Linked DNA regions of Arthrobacter globiformis. The protein of the gene in region 1 interacts with the protein of each later gene in a pairwise test. Links are inferred from orthologs where the notes say so. Each region holds a gene or a part of one and is shown in the gene's direction. Other genes may lie near its edges. The genes, in order: QF036_RS16425 and dnaE.

What was found.
Region 2: the proteins of QF036_RS16425 (region 1) and dnaE interact in binary tests that used the Escherichia coli proteins (3 or more experiments, as listed by UniProt). The link is inferred for Arthrobacter globiformis from one-to-one orthologs.

What each region holds. Positions count from the first base shown.
Region 1 is NZ_JAUSYZ010000001.1:3,593,660-3,596,877, forward strand. Bases 93-3,078 are described here. They hold QF036_RS16425 (aminotransferase class I/II-fold pyridoxal phosphate-dependent enzyme), read left to right. Parts: upstream 93-974; coding sequence 975-2,183; downstream 2,184-3,078. Other genes in these bases: QF036_RS16415 (YceD family protein), read right to left, coding at 93-235; coaD (pantetheine-phosphate adenylyltransferase), read right to left, coding at 404-883; QF036_RS16430 (spermidine synthase), read left to right, coding at 2,186-2,971; rsmD (16S rRNA (guanine(966)-N(2))-methyltransferase RsmD), read right to left, coding at 3,042-3,078. Also shown: more of QF036_RS16415, read right to left, coding at 1-92; more of rsmD, read right to left, coding at 3,079-3,218. UniProt on the Escherichia coli protein: Shows aminotransferase activity with methionine and histidine as substrates, and to a lesser extent also with phenylalanine.
Region 2 is NZ_JAUSYZ010000001.1:2,137,087-2,141,431, forward strand. The notes cover bases 43-4,155. They hold dnaE (DNA polymerase III subunit alpha), read left to right. Parts: upstream 43-397; coding sequence 398-3,955; downstream 3,956-4,155. Other genes in these bases: QF036_RS09655 (RluA family pseudouridine synthase), read left to right, coding at 43-345; QF036_RS09665 (flavin reductase family protein), read right to left, coding at 4,002-4,155. Outside these bases: more of QF036_RS09655, read left to right, coding at 1-42; more of QF036_RS09665, read right to left, coding at 4,156-4,345. UniProt on the Escherichia coli protein: DNA polymerase III is a complex, multichain enzyme responsible for most of the replicative synthesis in bacteria. This DNA polymerase also exhibits 3' to 5' exonuclease activity. The alpha chain is the DNA polymerase catalytic subunit.

The sequences.
Region 1 (3,218 bases):
GGTCATACGCAAGGGGATCCAGGCATCGGCCGCACTCACCTTTTACTTCGGTGAAGGCAGTACCTGATACCAGAATTCCTTCGTGTACGGCCTCAAGCTTCAGGTCGAGCTCGATATCCGAGCCTTCCTGGACGCCAATGAGCGCCACGCCGAGATCCCCCGGCGCGGGTACATGTTCCGTCAGTGTACGCATGCTCCCCGGACTGCGTCCGAGGTCCTTGACATCTAGCATCAAGGGCGAACTTGCATCTCGCTTAATGAGAACTCCTGTTGAACATATGACCGACGTACCATCTTAGCCTGAACTCCCTGACGGACTCAAACCGGATGCCACGCCGGGGCACGCGGCCGGCGTGCACCGGAAACGTACCGCATAAGCCTACCCCCTGGAGGGCTGGCCGGCCTAAGGCGCGCCGCCCGCAAGAAGGCGTTTCAACACGGACCTGGGAACGTACTCGGACACGCTCCCGCCCAGGGAGGCCACTTCCTTGATGAGGGTGGACGACAGGTGAAGGTAGTGCGCCTCCGCGGGAAGGAACACCGTCTCCACTCCGCTTAGCTGGCGGTTCATCGTCGCCATGGGAAGCTCGTAGTCAAAGTCCGACGACGACCGCAGCCCCTTCACGATGGCGGACACGCCGCGCTGCCGGCAGTACTCCGCCAGCAGGCCCTCCCCGACGGGTTCCACGACGATGCCCCGGAGGGAGGCCAGCGTCTCCCGTGCCATCTCGATCCGTTCCTCCAAAGGAAAGCGGTACTTCTTGGCATAGTTGGTGGACACGGCGACGATCACTTCATCAAAGAGGCTCGCGGCTCTGGCGATGACCTCGAGGTGTCCATTGTGGATGGGGTCGAAGGAGCCAGGGCATACGGCGCGTCTCATGCTCCGAACCTACCGTATCGGCGGGCCGGGATACCATGACTTGGGCACCGGCCGCCTCGGGGCCGGGGCTGAACAGACAGGCAGGAAACCAATGACACAAACACTTCCGGCGCCCTGGCAGCGTGCGGCCACCGGGGCAAACCTGCTGGCAAGTGACGGCGCTTTGGGCGTGACGATCTTCGAGGAGATGACCACGCTGGCCATGCAGACCGGCGCCATCAATCTGGGGCAGGGTTTCCCCGACGAGGACGGCCCCGCGGAGATCAAGGCGGCCGCCCAGGCCGCGATCGCGGCTGGCTCCAACCAGTACGCACCCGGCAAGGGGATCCCCCAGCTGCGGGAGGCCGTGTCCGCACACCAGAGCCGGTTCTATGGACTGGAGCAGGACCCGGACACTGAAATCATCGTCACCACCGGCGCCACCGAGGGGATCGCCGCGTCCCTGCTGGCGTTCGTCGGCCCCGGCGATGAGGTCCTGACCTTCGAACCGTTCTACGACTCCTACGGCGCGATCATCGGGCTCTCCGGCGCCACGCATGTCACTGCCCCTCTGCTGGCCCCCGATTTCCTCCCTGATTCCGCAGCCCTCGAAGCGGCGTTCACCGACCGCACCAAAGTCGTGCTGCTGAACAACCCGCACAACCCCACCGGCGCGGTCTTCCCGCGCGAGGTGCTTCAGCGCGTCGTCGACCTCGCCCGGAAGCATGACGCGATCATCATCACCGACGAGGTGTACGAGCACCTCACGTTCGGCGTCCGCCACATACCGGTGGCCACGCTGCCGGGGGCCGCCGACAGGACGGTCACCATCTCCTCGGCGGGCAAGACGTTCTCCTTCACCGGATGGAAGGTCGGCTGGCTGAGCGGCCCGGAGCACCTGGTAGCGGCGATCCGGACGGTGAAGCAGTTCCTCACGTACAGTTCCGGCACCCCGTTCCAGAGTGCCATCGCCACGGCCCTGGCCCTGCCGGACGAGTTTTACGAGGGCGTCTCCGCCACACTGCGGAAAAAGCGCGACATCCTCAGCGAGGGGCTGCGCGCAGCCGGCCTGGACGTGTTCACTCCCGATGGCACCTACTTCGTTAACGTGGACACGTTGCCGCTGGGCATCAGGGACTCAGTGGACCTGGCCCGGCGGCTGCCAGGGCTGGTGGGCGTGGCAGCGATCCCGGTGCCCGTGTTCTGCCACCCCGAGGGCGCGGAACGGACGCGCAGCCTGCTGCGGTTCGCGTTCTGCAAGCGCAACGAAGTCCTCGAGGAGGCCGCCGCACGGCTGGCGACCCTCCGGGAGAGGCTCTGACCATGGCCGACGGCGCGTCCCGGGCATCGCGCTTCCTGCGCGCCACCGGCCAGCACGCCGTCATCGAACCGGATACCTATACAGACGGCGGGTTCGTGCTCAGCATCGGCGGGGCCGAGCAGTCCCACGTGGACCTGGCCGACCCCGAGGACATCTTCTACGAATACCTGCGCCGCATCGGGCACATCGTGGACCTCGCCGCTCCGTGGGGTGAACCCATCCGTGCGCTTCACCTGGGTGCCGGTGCCCTGACCCTGGCGCGGTACATCCAGGCGACCCGTCCCGGCTCCGTGCAGTACGCCGTGGAGCTGGAGCGGGAGCTGCTCGATTTCGTGCTGGATCGCCTGCCGCTGCCAGACGGTACCGACCTCCATACCGTTATCGGCGACGCGCGCGCCGCCTTGGCGGAACTGCCCGCGGATCTGCGTTTCGACGTCGTCATCCTGGACATCTTCTCCGGCCCGGAGGCGCCCGCGCACATCGCCTGCACCGGGTTCTACGAGGAAGCCGCTGCACTCCTCACGGAACGGGGCGTGCTGATCGTGAATGTCGGCGACGAACCGGGCCTGACTCTGGTCCGGAGCCAGGTGGCCGGGCTGCGGAGGGCCATGACGGACGTCGCCGCCTGCGCCGAGGCGGGCATGTTCACGGGAAAGTATCCGGGGAACATCATCCTTGCCGGCACCAGGAAGCCGTGGCCGCCGGAATGGACCTCCGCCCTCACGGCACGCGGACCCCATCCGGCCAGGGTCCTGGCCGGCGTGGAACTGGACCGGTTGTCGGACTAGCCGGGCTGTCCGACTAGCCGGGCTGCCGCACTAGCCCGGTTGTTGGCCTCGGCGGCCCGGACCAAGTGGCTCAGTCCTCGGCCTCCAGCGCGAGGTCCACATCCTGGCCGCTGGACGGTTCGGCATACCACAGCCGGGTCTCGCCGTACTTCTTCTCGGCAAACCGCTCCAGGCCTTCGGGCCACGCGGGTTCGGTGGCGCGGGATGACCGTTCGACCACCACCACTGCTCCGTCGTTGAGGTGCGG
Region 2 (4,345 bases), 1.5 Mb from region 1 along the record:
CACGACTGGCGCTTCGCCGTCATCGAGGACGGCCGGCCATCGGTGACGCACTACGAGGTCCTCGAGGCGTTCGGCAAGGCCACCCTGGTGGAGGTGCACCTGGAGACCGGCCGGACCCACCAGATCAGGGTCCATTTCGCCGCGCTCCGGCATCCCTGTGCCGGAGACCTCACCTACGGGGCCGACCCGCGGCTCGCTGCCACCCTAGGGCTCACCCGCCAGTGGCTGCACGCCCGTGAACTGGGCTTTGACCACCCGCGCACCGGGGAACGCGTCACCGTGACCAGCGAGTACCCCGAGGACCTCGCCTACGCATTGGAAGTCCTGGGCACCGGCAAGGCCTGAGCCTGCGGCACGCCGGCATTAATTGTCAGGGGGTCGGCACTAGAATGGTCCGGTGACTTCCAGCAATGACTCGTTCGTACATCTCCACACCCACACCGAGTACTCGATGCTGGACGGCGCCGCGAGGCTCGGGGAGCTGTTCGATGAAACGGAGCGGCTGGGGATGCCCGCCCTGGCGACCACCGACCACGGCTACCTCTTCGGTGCCTTTGACTTCTGGCGGAAGGCCACCGACAAGGGCATCAAGCCCATCATCGGCGTGGAAGCGTATGTGACTCCCGGGACTGCGCGCGGCGACAAGTCCCGCGTCCGCTGGGGTGACGAGAGCCAGCGAAAGGACGACGTCTCCGGCGGCGGCTCCTACACCCACATGACCCTGCTGAGCTACAACAATGTGGGCATGCGGAACCTGTTCCGCGCCTCCTCGATCGCCTCCCTGGATTCGGTCTTCGGCAAGTGGCCCCGGCTGGACCGGGAGCTGCTGAACACCTACTCCGAAGGGCTCATCGCCACCACCGGCTGCCCCTCGGGCGAGGTCCAGACCCGGCTGCGGCTAGGCCAGTACCGCGAAGCCCTGGAAGCCGCTGCGGAGTTCCGGGACATCTTCGGTGCGGAGAACTACTTCTGCGAACTCATGGACCACGGGCTGGACATTGAACGCCGGGTCACCGGTGACCTCCTGCGGCTGGCCAAGGAGCTGAACCTCCCGCTCGTTGCCACCAACGACCTCCACTACACCCACGAGCATGATGCCAAGGCGCACGAGGCACTGCTGGCCATCCAGTCCGGCTCCACGCTGCTCGAACCCACGTACGACAACGGCGGCTCCCGGTTCGCGTTCTCCGGCAGCGGATACTACCTGAAGTCGCCGCGGGAAATGCGCGAGCTGTTCCGCGACCACCCCGAGGCGTGCGACAACACTCTCCTGATCGCCGAGCGGTGCGAGGTGTCCTTCAACACCGGTGCCAACTACATGCCCCGGTTCCCCTGCCCCGAGGGCGAGGACGAAACGTCCTGGCTGGTCAAGGAGGTCGACAAGGGCCTCCATTACCGCTACCCCCAGGGCATCCCGGACAAGGTCCGCAAGCAGGCCGACTACGAGCTCGAAGTCATCACCTCGATGGGCTTCCCGGGCTATTTCCTCGTGGTGGCGGACTTCATCAACTGGGCCAAGAACAACGGCATCCGGGTGGGTCCCGGACGTGGCTCCGGTGCAGGCTCCATGGTGGCCTACGCCATGCGCATCACCGACCTTGACCCACTGCACCACGGCTTGATCTTCGAGCGGTTCCTGAACCCTGACCGCGTCTCCATGCCTGACTTCGACGTCGACTTCGATGACCGGCGCCGTCCCGAGGTCATCGACTATGTGACCCGGAAATACGGCGACGAGCGCGTAGCCATGATCGTCACGTACGGCACCATCAAGACCAAGCAGGCGCTGAAGGACTCCTCCCGCGTGCTCGGCTACCCCTTCAGCATGGGTGAACAGCTGACCAAGGCACTGCCGCCGGCCGTGATGGCGAAGGATATTCCGCTTGCCGACATTCAGAACAAGGACGCCAAGCGCTACAGCGAGGCGGGGGATTTCCGGCAGCTGATCAGCACGGACCCCGAGGCTGCCAAGGTTTTCGAGACCGCACTGGGCATTGAGGGCCTGAAGCGGCAATGGGGCGTGCACGCGGCCGGCGTGATCATGTCCTCGGACCCCATCATCGACGTCATTCCGATCATGCGCCGCTTCCAGGACGGCCAGGTCATCACCCAGTTCGACTATCCGACGTCCGAAGGCCTCGGCCTGATCAAGATGGACTTCCTTGGGCTGCGAAACCTGACGATCATTTCCGATGCACTGGAAAACATCAAGATGAACCGCGGCGTCGATCTGGACCTCGAAACCCTGGAGTTGGACGACGCGGCGTCCTACGAGTTGCTGGCCCGCGGTGACACGCTGGGCGTTTTCCAGCTCGATGGCGGCCCCATGCGGTCCCTGCTCAAACTCATGAAGCCTGACAACTTCGAAGACATCTCCGCCGTGCTCGCGCTGTACCGCCCGGGACCCATGGGCGCCAACGCACACACCGACTACGCGCTGCGCAAGAACGGGATCCAGGAAGTCATCCCCATCCACCCGGAACTCGAGGAACCCCTCAAGGAGATCCTCGGCGGCACGTTCGGCCTCATCGTGTACCAGGAGCAGGTTATGGCCGTGGCGCAGAAGCTCGCCGGCTATTCCCTCGGCCAGGCAGACATCCTGCGCCGCGCCATGGGTAAGAAGAAGAAGTCCGAGCTGGACAAGCAGTTTGCCGGCTTCTCCCAGGGCATGCAGGACAACGGCTACTCCATGGAGGCCGTCAAGACCCTGTGGGACATCCTGCTGCCCTTCTCCGACTACGCCTTCAACAAGGCCCACTCGGCCGCGTACGGCGTGATCTCGTACTGGACGGCGTACCTGAAGGCGCACTACGCGCCGGAGTACATGGCCGCGCTGCTGACCTCGGTCGGCGACGACAAGGACAAGTCCGCGATCTACCTCAACGAATGCCGGCGCATGGGCATCACGGTGCTGCCGCCGGACGTCAACGAGTCCGCCCTGAACTTCACCCCAGTGGGGGAGGACATCCGCTTCGGCATGGGCGCCATCCGCAACGTCGGCGTCAACGTGGTCGAGGCCATGGTGGCCGCGCGCGAAAAAGAAGGCGCCTACAGTTCCTTCAAGGACTACCTCATGAAGGTCCCGGCAGTGGTGTGCAACAAGCGCACCATCGAATCGCTGATCAAGGCCGGAGCCTTTGACTCGCTGGGCCACCACCGCCGCGCTCTGGCGATGATCCACGAAGAAGCCATCGACTCGGTCATTACCCTCAAGCGCAACGAGGCCATCGGCCAGTTCGATCTCTTTGCCGGCTTCGACGAGGCCGAGTCCGAGTCGTCGCTCAGCATCGAGATCCCCGACCTGCCGGAATGGGAAAAGAAGGACAAGCTCGCATTCGAGCGGGACATGCTGGGCCTGTACGTCTCAGACCACCCGCTGCAGGGCCTGGAAGGCGTCCTGAGCCAGCACGCCGACCAGTCCATCACCTCGATCATCGCGGAGGACGGGCCACAGGACGGCGCCATCGTCACGATCGCGGGCATGATCACCTCACTGAGCCGCCGGATCGCCAAGGCCAGCGGCAACGCCTATGCCCGGGCGGAGATCGAGGACCTCGGCGGTTCCATGGAGGTCATGTTCTTCGGCCAGGTCTACGGGCCGATTGCCTCGGTTCTCGCCGAGGACCTGATCGTAGTGGTGAAGGGCCGGCTGCAGCGGCGTGACGACGGTGCCGTGACCCTGAACTGCATGGAGCTCTCCGTCCCGGACCTGAGCCAGGGCACCAATGGACCGCTGGTGATCACCATGCCCACGCACAAGGCCACCGAGGCCGTGGTCACAGAACTGGGGGACGTGCTGCGCAACCACCGCGGCAACTCCGAGGTCCGGGTGAACCTGCAGGGCGACAGCCGGATCGAGGTCATGGCGCTTCCCGTGCACCTGCGCGTGAATCCGAACCCGTCACTGTTCGGGGACCTGAAGGTGCTGCTGGGCCCGGCCTGCCTGGACGCCTAGACTTTCCTGCGTCCAGGTCCCGCAGCCGTTCGGTTCCCGCAGCCGTTCAGATTTCGTAGTCCAGCGGAACGGGCTGCCCGTAGGTTCCGGAGTGATAGAGCAGCGGTGAGCCGTCCTCGCCAACCTGCCCTTCCACCACTTCGACCACCACTACGGCGTTGTTCTCGAAGGACAGGCGCATCTGGATCTTGCCGATCAGCCAGCCGGAAACGTCCTTGAGTACCGGCACGTCATAGGGTCCATGAGCCCAGTGGTCGCCGGAGAAGCGTTCCTTGGTGCGGGCGAACCGGTCGGCCAGCTCCTGGTTCTCGAGCCCCAGCATGTGCACGCCGATATACGCGGTGTTGGCCACCGCCGGCCACGAGCTGGAACTGCGCGCCATGTTGAAAG